Regions from separate parts of the Halobacillus trueperi genome, predicted to be linked through region 2. Evidence: predicted binding sites of a transcription regulator. Region 2 holds the regulator's gene; each other region holds the start of a gene.
What was found. Region 2 encodes LexA, which represses DNA repair genes until DNA is damaged. Its sites were predicted from a motif close to CGAACATATGTTCG; they were not measured.
Positions count from the first base shown of each region.

Region 1: DYE48_RS03220 (DNA polymerase IV) is a predicted target of LexA. The motif match lies at 1,597-1,610, and genes of this name have one in related genera.
Region 3: DYE48_RS15470 (WYL domain-containing protein) is a predicted target of LexA. The motif match lies at 3,487-3,500, and genes of this name have one in related genera.
Region 4: uvrB (excinuclease ABC subunit UvrB) is a predicted target of LexA. The motif match lies at 3,471-3,484, and genes of this name have one in related genera.

Region 1 is NZ_QUAE01000002.1:123,230-127,884, reverse strand. Features, by position in the region: gene DYE48_RS03230 (M20/M25/M40 family metallo-hydrolase) at 1-889, shown strand, start outside; gene DYE48_RS03220 (DNA polymerase IV) at 1,628-2,875, shown strand; gene DYE48_RS03215 (YpzI family protein) at 2,935-3,063, shown strand; gene DYE48_RS03210 (small acid-soluble spore protein P) at 3,082-3,231, shown strand; gene DYE48_RS03205 (DUF3892 domain-containing protein) at 3,351-3,575, shown strand; gene DYE48_RS03200 (ABC transporter ATP-binding protein) at 4,482-4,655, shown strand, end outside.
Region 2 is NZ_QUAE01000005.1:111,335-115,989, reverse strand. Features, by position in the region: gene DYE48_RS08490 (YneB family resolvase-like protein) at 1-518, opposite strand, end outside; gene lexA (transcriptional repressor LexA) at 818-1,441, shown strand; gene DYE48_RS08480 (hypothetical protein) at 1,488-1,712, opposite strand; gene glnA (type I glutamate--ammonia ligase) at 1,877-3,208, opposite strand; gene DYE48_RS08470 (MerR family transcriptional regulator) at 3,233-3,637, opposite strand; gene DYE48_RS08465 (methionine gamma-lyase family protein) at 3,764-4,655, opposite strand, start outside.
Region 3 is NZ_QUAE01000015.1:37,602-42,256, forward strand. Features, by position in the region: gene DYE48_RS15445 (metal ABC transporter solute-binding protein, Zn/Mn family) at 1-293, opposite strand, end outside; gene DYE48_RS15450 (hypothetical protein) at 878-1,165, opposite strand; gene DYE48_RS15455 (hypothetical protein) at 1,243-1,662, opposite strand; gene DYE48_RS15460 (hypothetical protein) at 1,769-2,158, opposite strand; gene DYE48_RS15465 (hypothetical protein) at 2,920-3,105, shown strand; gene DYE48_RS15470 (WYL domain-containing protein) at 3,232-3,459, opposite strand; gene DYE48_RS15475 (hypothetical protein) at 3,831-4,127, opposite strand; gene DYE48_RS15480 (glycoside hydrolase family 3 N-terminal domain-containing protein) at 4,459-4,655, opposite strand, start outside.
Region 4 is NZ_QUAE01000003.1:130,034-134,688, reverse strand. Features, by position in the region: gene DYE48_RS05535 (DEAD/DEAH box helicase) at 1-1,436, opposite strand, end outside; gene DYE48_RS05530 (peptide chain release factor 3) at 1,754-3,343, shown strand; gene uvrB (excinuclease ABC subunit UvrB) at 3,559-4,655, shown strand, end outside.

The sequences.
Region 1 (4,655 bases), on a different contig from region 2:
CATGGATACAGTGGTCCCAGGGAACGGCGTTAAACCTTCTGTAGAAGACGGGTATATCGTAACAGATGGTACGACAATCCTTGGAGCGGATGACAAAGCAGGCGTCGCTGCCATTCTTGAAGCGATCCGTTCTCTTCAGGAACAAAATATCGAGCATGGAGACCTGCAGTTCGTCATCACCGTAGGAGAAGAAAGCGGCCTTGTCGGCGCGAAAGCTCTTGATGCTTCCATGCTCAAAGCGAAATACGGGTATGCACTCGATAGTGATGGTCAAGTCGGAAATATTATTGTAGCTGCTCCTACCCAGGCAAAAATCAATGCGATCGTCAAAGGGAAGACAGCTCATGCAGGAGTTGCCCCTGAAAAAGGAATTTCGGCAATCACACTGGCTTCCCGCGCGATTGCTAAAATGCCGCTTGGACGTATCGATGACGAAACGACAGCGAACATCGGACGCTTCGAAGGTGGTCAAAAAACGAATATCGTTTGTGACCACGTAGAAGTCCTAGCCGAAGCCCGTTCCTTAGACCCTGAAAAAATGGAAGCGCAAGTGGAGAAGATGAAGCGAGCGTTCCAAGAAACAGCGGAGGAAATGGGTGGCGAAGTCGAACTCGATGTGGAAGTCATGTACCCTGGCTACAAACAGCAAGCCGGAGACCAGGTCGTTGAAGTCGCACGTTCTGCTGCGAAACGCATCGGCCGCGAAAGTGAACTGCTGACAAGTGGCGGTGGAAGTGATGCCAACGTCATCGCAGGCCACGGCGTACCTACAGTCAACTTGAGTGTAGGTTACGAAGAGATTCATACAACCAACGAGCGCATGCCAGTAAGCGAACTTGAGAAAATCACAGAGTTCGTAACAGCGATCGTGGAAGAAGTCGCACAATAACAAGCCAAGACTCCCTGAATTTTCAGGGAGTCTTTTTTTATGATCTAAATTACAGTCTTCCACATAAGCTCCCTTTTCTTGAAGACTCAGTTTCGAGACTTTTGTGTGCGTTTAGGGGCTGCGGGAAAAGGTTCGCTTTCCATGGGGCGGGCGGTGAGCCTCCTCGAGCTTCGCTCTGCGGGGTCTCACCTGTCCCACACGTCCCATAGGAGTCTCACCGTTTCCCTCCGCCCCTTTACCATATAAGTGTCTCGAAACTACTCCCAAAATAAGCAGCTTTCGAGGTTTATAAAAGTTAATGGATTCACTCTTGAAACTGGACACATGTATTCTGAAGCTTGCTTTAGAACCCTTTTCAACTAGAAAGCTGTTGTTTTGGAAGATGCTCCTACTGTGTATGTGGGTTCGTTTCTCACATCCATGGAATGGGGTGGTTGGGAAGCTGCGAGACTCCCGTGGGAGAAAGGAGATAGGCGAGATCCCGCAGGACGAAGTCCGAGGAAGCTCGGCGCTCCCCCACAGGAAAGCGAGTTGCTTCCAAGCCACTCCTGACGCTCAACATGGCAACGAACCCCGAAAACATCTCAAAACTGAGTCTTCCACAATCCTGCCAGTTAGTTCAATAACATGATTATGAGTTTTATGTATTAGACAAACAATAAATGAAGCGTAGATGAACAATAACGAGGCATATCATGATATAATAGAGAACAAATGTTCCAATGGAGGAAGAACGTTATGCAGTCCAAATGGTATCCAAAAAAAGGACGCGTCATTTTTCATGTCGATATGAACAGTTTCTATGCGTCTGTGGAAGCAGCCTTTGATCCATCATTAAAAGGAAAGCCGCTTGCCATCGCAGGAAACCCTGAAGAAAGACGCGGGATTATTGTCACAAGCAGTTATGAAGCCCGCAAGTACGGGGTTAAAACGACGATGCCTTTAGGAGAGGCTAGACGGTTGTGCCCTGAACTCATTGTCATGGGACCGACGTTTGAACGGTACCGTACAGCGTCCAAAGAGATGTTCAAAATTCTAGCTGATGTGACGCCGCTCGTTCAGCCGGTTTCCATAGACGAGGGTTATATGGATATTACCGACTGCGCGGACCAAGGTTCTCCTCCAGAAATAGCCGAACGTATCCAGCAGCGGATTAATGAAGAACTCGATCTTCCATGCAGTATCGGGGTAGCTCCAAATAAATTTTTGGCAAAAATGGCTTCTGATATGAAAAAGCCTATGGGAATCACGATCTTACGGAAAAGAGATCTTGAAACAAAATTATGGCCTTTACCGATAGAAGAAATGTACGGAGTCGGGTCGAAAACAGCAGAGAAATTAAGGAAAGTCGGCATAGAAACCATTGGGGATTTAGCCAAACACCCTGTCCTTGAGTTGAAGGGTGTTCTTGGAATCAATGGAGAGCGACTAAAAAATAGAGCGAATGGAATGGATGATCGGCCTGTTGACCCTGAGGCTGTTCATGAATTTAAAAGTATCGGCACATCAACAACGCTTCCCCAGGATACGACGGATGACACGGAGGTACAAACGGTCATTCGCAGACTTTCCAATAAAGTGGAAGGTCGGATGAAAAATAAAAAGGTTCTTGCGAGAAATGTGCAGTTGACGATTCGTTATCATGATCGTAAAACAGTGACTCGTAGTCGGCAGCTGCAGGAATTCATCCATTCGTCTGAAGATCTTTTTCAAGTGGCGATGCAATTATTCGATGACCACTGGAATCAGCAGCCTGTTCGTCTGCTAGGCGTTACCGCGAGCGACCTGGCGGAGAAATCAGAAGTCAGTCAACAACTTGATCTCTTTAATTTTGAACAATATGCCAGCAAGGAAAAATTGTATCAAACGATTGATGATCTGACTGAGAAATACGGCAAAAACCCTTTCCGTAACCTCAGTAATCCTACGAACCCTCAGGTGAATACGAGCTTTCAAAAGGATTTTCTCGACGATTTCAAAAAATGATTCCCAGGCATAGCCTCCCTTTTCTTTTCCATACTAAAAGAGAAGGGAGGCGTTCTAGAATGGGTAGAGATCGACAAGAGAAAAAGTTGAAAAAATCCGGCAGAGTGGAGTCCGACCGTGATCAGCGCCTAAGTTATCCGGGTGCGACCGCGTTGGAGGGGCCTGAAGCAGCTCGTAAACGCAGATAATCAAGGAGGCGGATTTTGATGGGTAGACGCATGGGACCAAAACAGCAAGAACAACCGAACTTACCACTAGGGCCGAAACAAGCATACGGGGAACCGGCTCAAGGATCTCATAAAGTGAAAAACAGGCAGCATTCGCGTCAAAAACAAAAATCTTCTCACGATATGTAAGATGAAAAGGCAGCCTCTTTGGCTGTCTTTTTTATTAAAACATACAATAATCTCCACAGGAATGATGATCATATTATCTGGGTTCTTGGACAAAATAATTCTTGAGGAGGTTGAGAATGATGCCAGAACGAATTGTCGCCGTTAGAAAAAACGGGCAAGGTAGCATTGTTGAAATGCAACTGTCGTCAGGACAAGTGATCGATTATAAGCGAGCACATGAAATGGCGCACAGTGGTGAACTGGAACACGTGAACCTCATTCGAGGCAAAGATGGAGAAGACCATCTGCGCAGTGAACCAGATGGCATTCAATCCAACAACTTGGACAACCTTCCATCTTTCTAATAGAGAACCCAGGCAAAGCCTTGCGCTTGCCTGGGTTTTCTTTCGTTAAAGCTCCCGTTTGTGGAAGACTCAGTTTCGAGACATTTGTTGAGTGGATGGGGGCTGCGGGGAATGGCTCGCTTTCCGCGGGAGCGCGGTGAGCCTCCTCAAGCTTCGCTCTGCGGGGTCTCACCAAGCACTTTTTTCCTCTTAGTTATCCGGTTCCGGCGCCTAGCGGCTAGTGAGACTTCCCTCGCTTCTGTACGATAAGTCAACATCGAATCACTCCGTTCTTCGTGTTTCCTTTATCTCCGCCAGCTCAGTCCAGTCCATACGCCGCTGATCGAGGCGCCTGCACACTTAAGGTAGGAGTCTCGCCATTCCCCTCCGCCCTTTTGCCATAAAAGTATCTTGAAACCACTTCCGGAATAAGTAGCTTTTATGCCCATGGTAATTGGAGGAGAATGAACTCCTAAGGACGCTATTCTGCATACGAAAAGCTTGTTATAGAGCGCTTTATGCTTATAACACCAGGATAGTGGAAGGCACCCTCCCACAGTAAAGGAGTTCGTTTCTCACCTTCATGGAAAAGGGTGGTTGGGAAGCTGCGAGACTCCCGTGGGAGAAAGGAGATAGGCGAGATCCCGCAGGACGAAGTCCGAGGAAGCTTGCCACTCCCCCACAGGAAAGCGAGTAGCTTCCCAGCCACCCCTGACGCTCAACACGACAAACGAACCCCGAAAAGTCTCGAAATCGAGTCTTCCACAAGCCATTATCTGCAATAAAAATAGTGAACAGGATGATAAATAATGAAATATATACATATAAATATTTCAAAAAGTTATTGACTTCTCTTTTTATTGAGGTACACTAAAAATGAAATAAATGATGTATTTTATTACAAAACTTTTAATTGGAGATGATGATATGGCAATCTTCGCAAATCAAGTCAATAAAGCGTATCAGAGCGGAGAAGTGACAGTTCAGGCGCTGCGCCAGGCGTCATTAGAAGTACCAGATAAAAAAATCGTAACGATTCTTGGCCCTTCAGGGTCAGGGAAATCCACGCTGCTCAATGTTATTGGGGGAATCGACCGTTAC
Region 2 (4,655 bases):
ACTTCTTCAATAGGAAATTTGATTCTCTCACGACCTGGCGCCTGGTCCCGATTGGATAAATTGATTGATGGGTCATAGCCGCCCTCAACGGCTTTTCTCATTCCCCGGCGTATTTTCATATTATGTATTTTCCTCTGGTATTCCTCTACGATCCCCACAATCTGTAAAACCATAGAATCCGACTCTGATAACTGCAACTCTCCCTGATTTGATAAAGAATACACCTTAATATTCAACCGATTCAATTGATGAAACAATGCGATTTTCGTATTCCCACGTCCCAATCGAGTCTCATCCTGAATTAACAGAGCTTCCGCACGCCCGGAAGAAAAACATTCCAGCATACGGAAGATCCCGTCCCGCTCAATATCGTAACCACTCGCTTGTTCTTCAATACATTCCACAACTTCAAATTCGTGACTGTCTGCCATTGAAGTCAACTCGGTTCTTTGGCGGTTTAATGATGTCACTTGAGCTTCTTTTTCCGTACTTACCCTGCAGTATAAAATCACCTTCAATTGAATGTTCCTCTCTCTTTCTCTATTAAACAGCTGTGACCATAGAATAATAGAGAATGATAAAACTAACAATAAAAAGAATAATGTAGGTGTAATCCAGCTTCGATAATTTGTTAAACATACATAACCCCTCCGTTTTCATAGAACGAACGTTCTTAAGAACCTGTGTTCGTGTTTGTTACTTTTATTATATACGAACACAGGTTCTTGTCAATGGTTTTTTCGAACGCGTGTTTGTATTTTTGAATCATAAGTGGTACAATGTGGTTACTATAATCCTATGTACGAGGTGCTAATCTATGAGTAAACTTTCAAAACGGCAGCAGGAAATACTAGATTTTATTAAAGAGCAGGTTTTAATGAAAGGATATCCACCATCCGTAAGAGAGATCGGTCAATCCGTTGGTCTCGCTTCAAGTTCAACAGTACATGGTCACTTATCCAGATTAGAGAAAAAAGGCTACATTAGACGCGATCCGACGAAACCTCGTGCCATTGAAGTCATTGAATTGGAAGAAGATCACAGTATTCCGAGAAGTGAAGCCTCCTATGCTCCAGTAATCGGTAAAGTCACGGCTGGTTCACCGATTACAGCTGTAGAGAATATCGAAGAATATGTCCCGCTTCCAGATACACTCGCAGGATCTGATGACAACACGTTCGTCCTGATCGTCCAGGGGGAAAGTATGATTGAGGCAGGAATTCTAGACGGCGACATGGTCATCGTCAGACAACAGCAAACCGCTCAGAACGGCGACATCGTCGTGGCGATGACAGAAGATGAAGAAGCCACTGTCAAACGATTCTTCAAGGAAAGAAATCACGTTCGTTTACAGCCTGAAAACGCAACAATGGAACCGATCCTATTACAGGACGTATCCATTTTAGGGAAAGTCGTCGGTCTATACAGAACCGTACATTAATTGAAAGAGGCGAGTTTTGTTAAACTCGCCTCTTTCTTTATTTTTGTCATGCTCCATAACTTTTCCGGATGGAGGTTAAAGGAAATACAGACAATATATTATTTTTTCTGAACGTTCTCACTTGTTTTCGTTCATAGCAGTAAGCAATTACATATTCATCCTGAATGTCGACCACTCTAATCACCCGTTGAGACAAATCGCCTTTATGGTTGATATAGATCCATTCCAACTTCATCTTTTCGAGTTTTGAACGTTGGAATAATGCTTCCATTGGTGACACCTCCATAATAGGGAACGTTTGTTCTTACTAATATTATATGTAACACATCCACTAAAGTATACGACCAAAATCTTGAAATTTTCTTCACCCTATTCAAACTGTTTCGTGAGGCATAGAAAAACCCTTGAAGCTATTAGCTTCAAGGGTTTTAAGGTTTAATACGTCTGTAAATATTGTTCGCGTTCCCACGGATGAACCTGTGTGCGGAACATATCCCATTCAATTTCTTTCGCTTCAATGAAATGTTCAAATAGGTGTTCGCCGAGAGCTTCTACCATGATTGGATCTTGATGCAGCTCTTCCAATGCATCATACAAAGTAGCAGGTAGGTCTTTGACTCCGTGTGCTTCACGCTCTTTCTTATCCATAACGTAAATGTTCCGATCGACTGGAGCAGGTGCTTCCAGTTTATTTTCCACACCATCAAGTCCAGCAGCAAGAAGGACTGCCATCGCCATGTATGGGTTCGCTGATGGATCAACACTCCGAACTTCGATTCTTGTGCTCAAACCACGGGATGTTGGAACACGTACGAGCGGACTACGGTTCTGACCGGACCATGCTACATAACATGGAGCCTCATACCCTGGTACAAGACGCTTGTAAGAATTGACAGTAGGGTTTGTCACGGCTGTGAAGTTCGTTGCATGCTTGATGATGCCTGCTGTAAACTGGTAAGCCACTTCTGACAGTTGTTCCTTCCCTTTCTCATCAAAGAAAGCATTACCCTTTTCGTTGAAAAGAGACATGTTCGCGTGCATACCAGATCCGTTCACGCCAAACAACGGCTTAGGCATGAACGTTGCATGCAAGCCATGTTGACGTGCTATGGTTTTGACGACAAGTTTGAATGTTTGAATATCATCACAGTGCTTGACGGCATCCGCATATTTAAAGTCGATTTCGTGCTGACCTGGAGCGACTTCATGGTGAGAGGCTTCAATTTCAAAGCCCATTTCCTCAAGCTCAAGGACGATGTCACGACGGCAGTTTTCACCAAGATCGGTCGGTGCCAAGTCGAAATAGCCGCCTTTATCATTCAATTCCATCGTCGGTTCGCCTTTTTCATCTAATTTGAATAGGAAAAATTCAGGTTCTGTACCAATGTTGAAAGCAGAAAATCCGAGTTTCTCCATTTTTTTGATGTTACGCTTTAAGTTATAGCGTGGGCATCCTTCAAAAGGAGTTTGGTCTGGGTTGTAGATGTCACAGATGAATCGTGCGACCTTCCCTTTTTCTGAAGTCCAAGGGAAAACGACGAAGGTATCCAGGTCTGGAACCAAATACATGTCCGACTCCTCGATACGAACGAATCCTTCAATGGAGGACCCGTCAAACATCATCATGCCATCAATAGCTTTATCCAACTGGCTTAGTGGAATTTCCACGTTTTTGATCGTACCAAGCATATCCGTGAACTGAAGACGGATAAACTTGACGTTTTCCTCATCGATTTTTTTGTAGATTTCTTCTTTTGTTAAACCCATTGAATTTCTCCTCTCAACACAAAATTAATGGAAGAACCTTGACATTTCTCCCTGTCTGATTGCTAATTTACCTTGTCTTCCCGCTGTGAATAGTTCTCGTTGCAGCATACGACGTAGTTCTTTTTCGGTAAGTTCATTATGAACTTCCTTCACTTGATCCTCGTCATATACTTCATTATCTGGCTGATCGTTCAGCTTCAGAACTTTCTTGATTCCGGCCATGTTCACACCTTGATCGATCAAGTCTTTGATTTCAAGCAGCCGATCGACATCATTAAATGAGAACATGCGACGGTTCCCTTCTGAACGGGCCGGCTGAACCAGCTCGTGCTGTTCGTAGTACCGGATCTGCCGTGCAGTAAGGTCTGTCAATGATTGAACAATCCCCATCGGGAATAACGGCATAGAACGACGAATTTCATCACTCATCGATGTGCCACCTCCCCATAAGAATGATACTTTAATTATACGTCACGCAAGGGATATGTCAACATATGTGAGGAATGTTCACACAATTTGGCGCTATTTTTTGAAAGGGTTATCATTCCCTCCGCTTCAAAGTTTAACCATACCCTCTTCGATCAACTGCTCTACCGCTTGTACGACAGCGATCTTTACATGCGCGTAGGTCAATCCACCTTGAACGAATGCCGTATATGGGGGACGAATGGGACCATCGGCCGTCAATTCAAGACTCGCGCCTTGAATGAAAGTACCAGCAGCCATAATCACTTCATCCTCGTATCCAGGCATGGCGCTCGGTTCTGGTTTGAAATGAGAATTCACAGGAGATGCCTGCTGAATGGATTGACAGAACCTGATCATTTGTTCAGCCGTATTGAAATTTACGGATTGAATCAAATCCGTCCGCTTCACATCATAAGCAGGAGATGTGTCGAAGCCCCATTCACTTAAATATTTAGAAGTGAAAATGGCTCCTTTCAAAGCTTCTCCTACAACATGTGGTGCGAGGAAAATCCCTTGATACATCTCTTGCAGGCTGTTCAAACTCGGCCCTGTTTCTTTCCCTAACCCAGGAGCCGTCAGTCGATAGCTGCATTTTTCAATCAGGTGTTCATGTCCCGCAATATAACCCCCGACTCTGGCAATCCCGCCTCCCGGATTTTTTATTAATGAACCAGCAATCATGTCAGCACCTACTTCAAGCGGTTCTTTCATTTCTACGAATTCACCATAACAATTGTCAACAAAGATTATCACATCGTCTTTTATCTCACGGACGAACTGAATGATGGATTGTAACTCGTCAATAGTAAACGAAGGGCGATCCTCGTATCCTTTGGACCTTTGGATGGCTACGACCTTCGTTTTTTCATGTATAGCTGCTCGGATTCTATCATGGGAAAAAGCCCCACTCCCTTCTAAAGGAACGGTTTGATAGCTGATACCAAAATCACTTAAAGAACCTGTATCCTTATTGTCTTCA
Region 3 (4,655 bases), on a different contig from region 2:
CCATTAAAGATAAAAGCATCCGATTCCGCGATTTCGATCATTTCTTTCGTCGTTGGTTCATAAGTATGAGGGTCGGTTCCCGGTGGCAGAATAGATTCTACTGAAGCCAGGTCTCCTGCGATTTGTTCTGTGAAAAACTGAAGGGGATAAACCGTAGTGAACACCTTCATCTCTTCCATTGAATCTTGGGATTCTTTTTCACTACCATCACTGCTTGCCTCTTCCCCATTACATGCAGCCATGGTAAAGATAACTAAACATAAACTAAATAATCCTAAAAATTTCTTAAACATCTGCTCTCCTCCTTTACTTGCAGACTTGATTTTATCGTAACCATTACGATTTGTAAATAGTAATCATTACTCTTATTTTATTCTCTTTCTCTCTTCAAGAATGGTGATTGCAGAATTGTTGAATTAAAAAAGTGCCTGCCTCCGCTGGTTAACACTTTAACGCAGCGGGTGCAGGCACTATCCCTAAAACAGCATATTTTTTATTTAAAAGGCCTTCAATATCTCACCATTGTTATGATTGATGTATATTATTTTCGGTGCCTGACCCCCGGTGCGTTAGTGTGATAAAGGATGGTTTAGTATCCACGGTTTGGGCATGAATACGTAGGGTTTATATATGTTTAATAACATATAAGCATATACAGAACAGCGATTTGTATGGAAAACTCTTTGTATGTATAAAAGTCCTTGTAAGCAGGATTTCATCATAAGCTCAGCTCTCCACCTTGGTGTCTGATGCTTGCCCGCATATTAAAAGGAGACTCTGTTACAGCGCATGATCTAGGAAAATCAATGCGCTAATGACCCCACCGCGTTAACACTTTAACACAGTGGGGGTCAGGCACTTTTTGTGAGAAAGTAAATTAATTATCGCTATCATCAGTGAAACTATCACCATTAGAAAAATCATCATGATAAGTATCAAATGTATTATAGTACTTAGCATCTGGGTTACCTAATACTGCTCCTCTTCTTTTATCATATGTTCTTATTAAATGTAATATTGAAAAGCCAATCCCTCCAGCTAAAGCTATGTAAATTAAATAGTCAGCCTCATAAAACAGATATGTACAAACTGAAGCCATTGCAATTATAAGTAATAACACTTCAACTACTTTAATCTCTCTTCCCTCCTCAATATTCCAACACAAAAATCTTACAACTTTGCAGAACTCATCTATGTATTATAAAAAGAACAAACACCTTCTATGGGATAATTGCCTAAAGATTAGAAGAGAAAGACATAAACTTGATAGAAACGGTACAAAGCACCGACAAAAAGTACCGCCACGCACCCTAGCAAAAGGTATCTAACTTTATATAGCCATTCGTATTTGTATTCCTGCGAATCCTCCCACTTTTGATGCTCTTCTTTCACAGTGAAAAATAAGAACAATACAAGTGGCACAACAATAAATACAATTATCACAAGGAAAAAAACCTGATTGTAATACATCATGTGTGCTTCCGACAGAAATGTTTTTAATACTTCACCTAATGCCACAAATAGCAAAATGACAAGCATTACATTAGATGTGAGAATTGAAGAAAGTTTCCGGCCCATCTTAAGGTCTCTTATGATCAAATATGGAATAAAAAATAGCAACCCAATCGCTGCTAAAGCGTAAAAATAAGTAACACCATACATAGAAACACCCCCCTCTTCCTACCTCTACGTAATGACAGCACTATAAGTTCCAACTAAGAGTCCGACTTCTTAAGGTAATTAACAATATCAACTCAAAATTGAGCCTTTAAGAATAAGTGAAAGTGCCGTCGGATCGTTCGTAACCTTCCACATAGTGAGGATCAACATGGTGTGTGTTGTCATCATCAGTGTAGCCTTCTTCATAATCACCATACCTTTCTTCGGAGTCACGATAATTTCTATTATCACCCTTAATGAAGTCAGAAACCGTTTCAAATATTCCACCAACAAAACCAATGGAAATAAGTAGTACAAGAATTGCGCCTGAAACCACAATGAAACTGGAGAAATATCTAACCATTAAAACAAGCAATCCAATAACACCTATAACTTTAAGCATTGTCCCTCCGAAAAAAGCAAGAGCTAAAAGGAATACAAGAATCGCTGCAGAAAATATTAGGGGAGGTGAAAAATGTTTAACTATTAGAATAAACAAGGCAATTACACCAATAATCTTTAAAACAATGATAGTGAAAGTCTCCTTATTAGTTTATTTGTAGTGTGATTTTATACATGCCTCTAATGAAGATTGTTGCGTTTGTAATATGTACTCTCTATTTAATGAAATTATCGGCTAATTATTTCCATTACTAAAGTGGAAATCATAAAAGAGATGGAGAAACAAAAGTTTCTCCATCTCTTAGATTAAACCTTTTTCGTTGGTGCATCGAAATTGCAGGGATGATGTACTTCTCTCTCCTAATTTTTAAAGGTAAAGATATTCCGTCTGAATAAATCGAGCGGTTTCAGTTTTTGTTTTTATTCCATCTTCAGAGGCTCTTTTTTTGAGGTAATACATGTACTGTAAGACCAGTAAGAGAAAATGCAGATAGTTCACGTGTTCATATTGACCTTCTGCCGGCTAATGCAAAAAGGTTCCGCAGGTGATATTCTTCACGCTTGTAGTAATCAGCTTCCCTAACTCCCACTGGGTATCAATTTGAGAAACGATTTCTTTAATTCCGGTCTCATCTCAAGAGCATGAACAATGAAAAAGATCCTAGAAAGCTTTGGGAATTGTTTTCAAAATCAGACCAGGTTTGACTTCTATTAAGGTCTGTTGATGCAAATAATCACTCTATTTAAATTTATTTAATAAGAATTTCACCAAAACAGGGGGGAGGAAATTTCATTAAGAATATACACCCGATTAATATTTGAGTTATGGCTAAACCTACGGGTATGGAGGTGATTGTAGTGGCAAAGAACCAGACAAAGGCAGGAACTGAGGTAGGACAAGGAAGAAAAGAGAATCCGAAATCATTGATGGACCCAAACCATCCCGGAACAGATCCACAAAAAGTAAAGCAGGAAATTCAAAAGGATGTAAGCGCAGGGATAGGGGCCATGACATCGCGTGAGGCGGGATCCATGAAAGACTAAAGAACCACTATTATTGTGGTTCTTTTTTACATACTTATTTTCTTGCAGCTCTCATCTATCCTGATGTACCTTCTATAGTCCCCGCTAGGAGTAACCGTACATTCTACATATTTCGAAAACTGTATTTCAAGGTGTTTTTTTATACTTCTCCCGCTTTTTATAAGGGGTTACAGACAAAATATTGGCAAGCTTAAATGACCGGACAGTCTTACGAGTATAGCAATAAGCCAGGACGGTCTCCTCTTTGATGGAAACAACGCGGATGACCCTTTGTGAGATTTTCCCTTGGTCAGCCATGTAGATGAGTTCCAGTTGTTGCTTCTCCTCTAAAGACCTTCTCAATACTCCATTCATTGATCATCACATCCTTTAACATGAATACGAACACTTGTTCTATTTATGTATATGTTACCACAACGGTTTTAGAAGTAAACTGGTAAATGAAGGTCTCATATATGAGAATAACCTGGGATTTAATAATGGTTAATAACACTGATATAAGCATGGAGAAATGGCTGGGGAACAGGTGCGGAACGACCAAGTTTGGATGTTCACGCAAACCTCAGCCGAAGTCGCTGAATTTCAGGGGAAGACTTGAGGTATTCAGTGAAGAGGCAGAGGTTTTCGAGCTTAACGGATATTACTTATTTAAAATGCAACAGGACAATATGAACCCTGGCAGAGGCCAGGGACTTTTTCAAACGCGCACCGATGCTTTACATATGTTATTCATCCATTTCTCGGTTATCGTCCTTATTGTTATTTTCTTCAAAAGGTTCCTCAAGATCAATTTCCCTGTCACCAAACTCGATCTCCTGATCCTCTCTATCGATGATCGGATAATCAACGTCAGGCCTCGTATCCTCGCCGTTATCTCTGTCCAAACGATTTCTTTGATCGTCCTGGTCATAGCGTGTGGGTTGGTAATTCACATCTTCCGGTTCATTTTGTTCGTTGCCTGTGCAACCGTTCAAAACAGCTGCAATTAACACGCCTAATAAAATGGCTCCTTTAATTTTCATTCGTTCACCTCCTGTTTCAACCTCTAATATTTACAAAAAGCCATTAAATAAACCATTATCAAAAGATGCTTTCAAAAAAGCCCCCAACTTTTAAGGAAGATGGGGACTGCATGATTCCATAAATTTAAATTAACCGGAGTAGTTAAGCCTTTTCGTTTTTCTCCATTTAGTCTTACAAAGATTGACTCTTACAGAAACTTGTGGTCAGGCGCATTCACCAAGGAAGACACTTGTATTAGCAGATAATTTATATCTTAAAAGAAGCACCCCTCCTCGCCTTTTTCTTAAATAAAAAGCCACACGGAAAAATCCATGTGACTTTGAATAGAAATTATTTACGATCAAGCGTAAATCTCTCAGACTTCGTATCCCGACTATTCGGCCCTACAAAAACCTCAAACTCCCCTGCATCACTCTTAAGTTCCATGCTCGCATGATAATACCTAAGCTGCTCTTCTGTGAGGGTAAAATCGACAACCTTTGTCTCTCCAGGGTTGAGATAGACCTTCCGAAAGTCCTTCAGCTCTT
Region 4 (4,655 bases), on a different contig from region 2:
CGGACGGAAGAGGAAAGATAGACGTCACTGTGCTCTTTCAACTTAGGCAAGTAGTGATAAAGGAATTGATCCAGCTTGTCCTCGTCCTCGATGTAGACCATCTCTCCATCAAACTTGAATTCGGCAAGCTCAATGATCTGCATGATTTCCTGCTCTGTCTGTCGATCCCGTCTTACAATTGTTTGATTGCTCAATGGCTGCTCATTGAACGGATCGATCGACAAGTCACCATATTGAAACTTCACATCAACCGTGAGTGTCCAGTGTTGAAAATCCAAGTAGGTTTTTGCAACGAGTGATTCTTGCACAATTTTTTCTTGAGCGGAGCGATCAAGCTGTACATCTGCAATGGTCTCAAGCTCAGGAAGAACATACGATACAATCCCTTCCATATCATTGTGGCTTACCGTGTGGTTTCCATTCGAATTGTATGGAAGGATGGTGTAAAGCGTTTGAAGGACCTCTTCCTGCTGAGCATCGACAGGATAAAAGCTGCCTTGTTTATAGAGAAGGTGGTAATCCGACAGGTAATCGTAATCTTTCAAATGATTCATGTGCATATGAAAGTGACCTCGTTCTTCCGAAACGTAAAAAGAAAGGTTCGGGAACTCCTCTTCGAACCGGACGAGTCCCACGTTTTCCCCTCGCTCTATCACCTCTGCCTGCTGCTTTTCTAAAAGCGGAAGCAGTTGAGTAGCAAGCGTTGGAGAAACTTTTAATACTTTCGGTTCGGTTGAATTCCACTGTTGTTCATAAAATTGCTCTTGTTCGTAAGCGAGCTGTAATAGTCTTAAAATCTCCTTGTCTTCAGTAGAAAAGGAGTGTTCTGCCGGATCGTACGTGAACTTTTTTGTAATGCGGTATGCCTGATCTTTTCGGATATGATCAAGCAGGTCACGAATGTTTTTAATGACATAGGGATAGTTTTCCCCGAGCTTCAGCTCCAAGCCGAGGCTTTTTGAGCCGAGAATCGATTGTAGGTGAAGGTAATATTGGATTTGAAGAGGTTTCTTCAAGTCCTGTGCCCCTCGATTTTCCTGACGCTGTCTGAAGGCTTCGAACAAGCTGACAGCAAACATCCGGTCCTGGTTCGTCAAACCGGACTGCGATTTGCGTCCTTTTTCTGCTAGTTTCGGCGCCAGCTCTTCTAACGTTTTTTCACGGATGGCGATCAGGACAGCCGCAATATGCTTACACTTGTAGTAGGTGGCATAAGCTGGACACTCACACGTTGCCTCCACATCTTCGTCCTCAAAAAAGAAAACACGGACTTCATAGTCGTGTGTACCTGCAACGACTGCCCGCCATGAACGAATCGCGCTATTATGAGAAAGGCCGTACACTTTCCCCCGGTCGAAATATTGCTTTCCACGTGTGTAAAAAGCTTGACCAGTGATTTTCTTTATATCGTTCGGTTGTAATAAGTAACTCTGCATAACTGGCATCCTTACTATCGTTTTTATCCCATTATAACAGGTTTGAACACCTAAAGAGAATGAGAGGGGTTTAGGAAGATGTGTATGACCAGGTCATCCATATTCTGGATGACCTGGTACACCAATATCTGGAAGGTGTTCGTTTTTGTGATTGATTTTACATGTGGGTTATGCTAACTTTCAAAGTATAATCAAAAAATTCGACGAAGGCGCTTGAGTGTGTGAGCGCTTTTTTTATGGAGTGAATCTGCCAATGTAAAACGTATATCCTACCCATCCTAATGCATTGAAATTCTTAATAAACGGAGGATATCACGATGAGTCAAATACAAAACGAAATGAAAAAGCGCCGTACGTTTGCTATTATCTCCCACCCGGACGCCGGTAAAACAACAATGACGGAGAAAATGCTATTATTCGGAAACTTGATCCGATCTGCAGGTACGGTCAAAGGGAAAAAGTCTGGTAAGTTTGCAACATCTGATTGGATGGAAATTGAGAAGCAGCGTGGAATTTCTGTTACGTCCAGTGTGATGAACTTCCCTTACAAAGATTATCAAGTGAATATTTTGGATACACCCGGACACGAAGACTTCAGTGAAGACACGTACCGTACATTGACGGCTGTCGACAGTGTTGTCATGGTCATCGATGGAACAAAAGGGATTGAGGCGCAGACGCTCAAGCTGTTTAAAGTTTGTAAAATGCGCGGCATCCCGATTTTCACTTTTATCAACAAAATGGACCGTGAAGGCCGTGAGCCGTTGGAATTGATGGAAGAAATCGAAGAAACGTTGAATATTGAAACCTATCCAATGACATGGCCGGCAGGGATGGGCAAGCGCTTCTTAGGCGTTTTCGATCGTGAAAATGAGCAATTCGTTCATTACACAGGAAACGAGGAAGAAGAATACATTCCTTACAGCGAGCTTGATCAGCACCCTGAATTGACGGAAAATGCCACGTTCCAAGAATCGGAAGAAGAAATGGAAATGGTTGCTGAAGCTGGGGATACGTTTGATATGGAAAAAGTGATGCGCGGAGATCAGACGCCTGTCTTTTTCGGAAGTGCTCTCGCCCCATTCGGAGTGGAAACTTTCTTCAATTCATTCATTGATATGGCACCTGAGCCGGCGCCGAGAAAATCGACAGAAGGTATCGTTTCTCCAGATCATGAAGAGTTCTCTGGTTTCATCTTTAAGATTCAGGCGAACATGAATCCACAGCACCGCGACCGGATCGCTTTTGTAAGAATCTGCTCAGGAAAATTTGAACGTGGAATGAACGTTACGCTTTCCCGTACAGGAAAAACGTTCAAGCTGGCACAGTCCCAGCAATTCGTGGCTTCTTCCCGAGGAACCGTAGAGGAAGGGTATGCCGGGGATATTATCGGAATCTATGATCCGAACGTCTACCGAATTGGGGATACCATCGTGACCGGAAAGTCCAATTTCGAGTACGATGAACTTCCACAATTCCCTCCTGAATTATTTAAGAAAGTAACAGCGAAGAACGTCATGAAATCCAAGCAGTTCCGAAAAGGGTTGGAACAGCTTGTGCAGGAAGGCGCCATTCAGTTGTTCAAACGCTATCGATTCGAAGATTATATCATCGGAGCGGTTGGTGAGCTTCAATACGAAGTCTTTGAATATCGCATGAAGAACGAGTACAACGTGGACATTGAATTGACTCCTCTAGGCGAGCGCATCCCTCGCTGGTTGAAAGAAGATCAGGTGGATGAGTCGCTGTTTGATGAGCGAAACATGCTCGCAGAAGATCGAGAAGGCAATCCGCTTGTCCTCTTTAAAAACGACTTCTCTCTACGTTGGTTCAAAGATAAAAATCCAGACATCGAGCTGACCGATCTGTTCGAAGTCAACGAATACAACCAAACGCTGAATTCCTAATAAACGAAGCACTTTGCAATCTGCAAAGTGCTTTTTTTATCGTTGAAAATGGGATAAACTGGATGACCTGGTGTGGAATTTTATTCCACACCAGGTCATCCAGTAATTGACAGTTAACACTCAGATGCGAATGTTTGTTCGTTCGATGTTAGAATGGTAAACTGTTGTGGTAAACTAAAAAGTACGAGTATAGACAATGAACGGAGGTTTTCGTCGTGGAGGAGAAGTTTGAATTAGTTTCACAGTATTCACCTCAAGGGGATCAACCGCGAGCGATTGAGGAACTTGTTCAAGGGATTGAACGAGGAGATAAGCATCAGACATTGCTCGGGGCCACAGGTACAGGGAAGACATTTACGATGTCCAATGTCATTGAGCGAGTGAATAAACCGACACTGATCATCGCCCATAACAAAACGCTTGCTGGACAGTTATATAGTGAGTTCAAAGAGTTTTTCCCGAACAATGCTGTCGAGTATTTTGTTAGTTATTATGACTATTATCAGCCAGAAGCTTATGTGCCTTCATCAGATACCTTTATCGAAAAAGATGCGAGCATCAATGATGAGATTGATAAATTGCGTCACTCAGCTACCTCTGCCCTGTTTGAGCGGAACGATGTCATCATCGTTGCTAGTGTTTCTTGTATCTATGGTCTCGGTTCTCCCGACGAATACCGCAGCCAGGTGCTTTCTATTCGAACGGGAATGGAAAAAGACCGCGATGAGTTATTGAGAAACCTTGTAGATATCCAGTATGCGAGAAATGATATCGACTTTCAGCGCGGGACGTTCCGAGTACGTGGGGATTCCGTTGAAATCATCCCCGCATCAAGAGAGGAACATGCGATGCGGGTGGAATTTTTTGGAGATGAAATCGACCGCATTCGTGAAGTCGACGTACTTACGGGTGAAGTTGTCGGAGATCGAGACCACGTAGCGATTTTCCCTGCTTCACACTTCGTCACGCGTGAAGAAAAGCTGAAAAAAGCGATTAAAAATATAGAAAAAGAGTTAGAAGTCCGTCTAAAGGAATTGCGTGACCAAGATAAATTGCTGGAAGCCCAGCGGCTTGAACAACGGACAAATTACGATCTGGAAATGATGAACGAGATGGGCTTTTGTTCTGGAATCGAGAACTATTCGAGACACCTGACTTTCAGAGAAGAAGGCGCAACACCTTACACCTTGCTTGATTATTTTCCAGACGATTTCCTTATGATGGTGGATGAGTCTCACGTTACGCTTCCTCAAGTGAGGGGAATGTATAACGGGGACCGAGCGCGAAAACAAGTACTGGTGGACCATGGTTT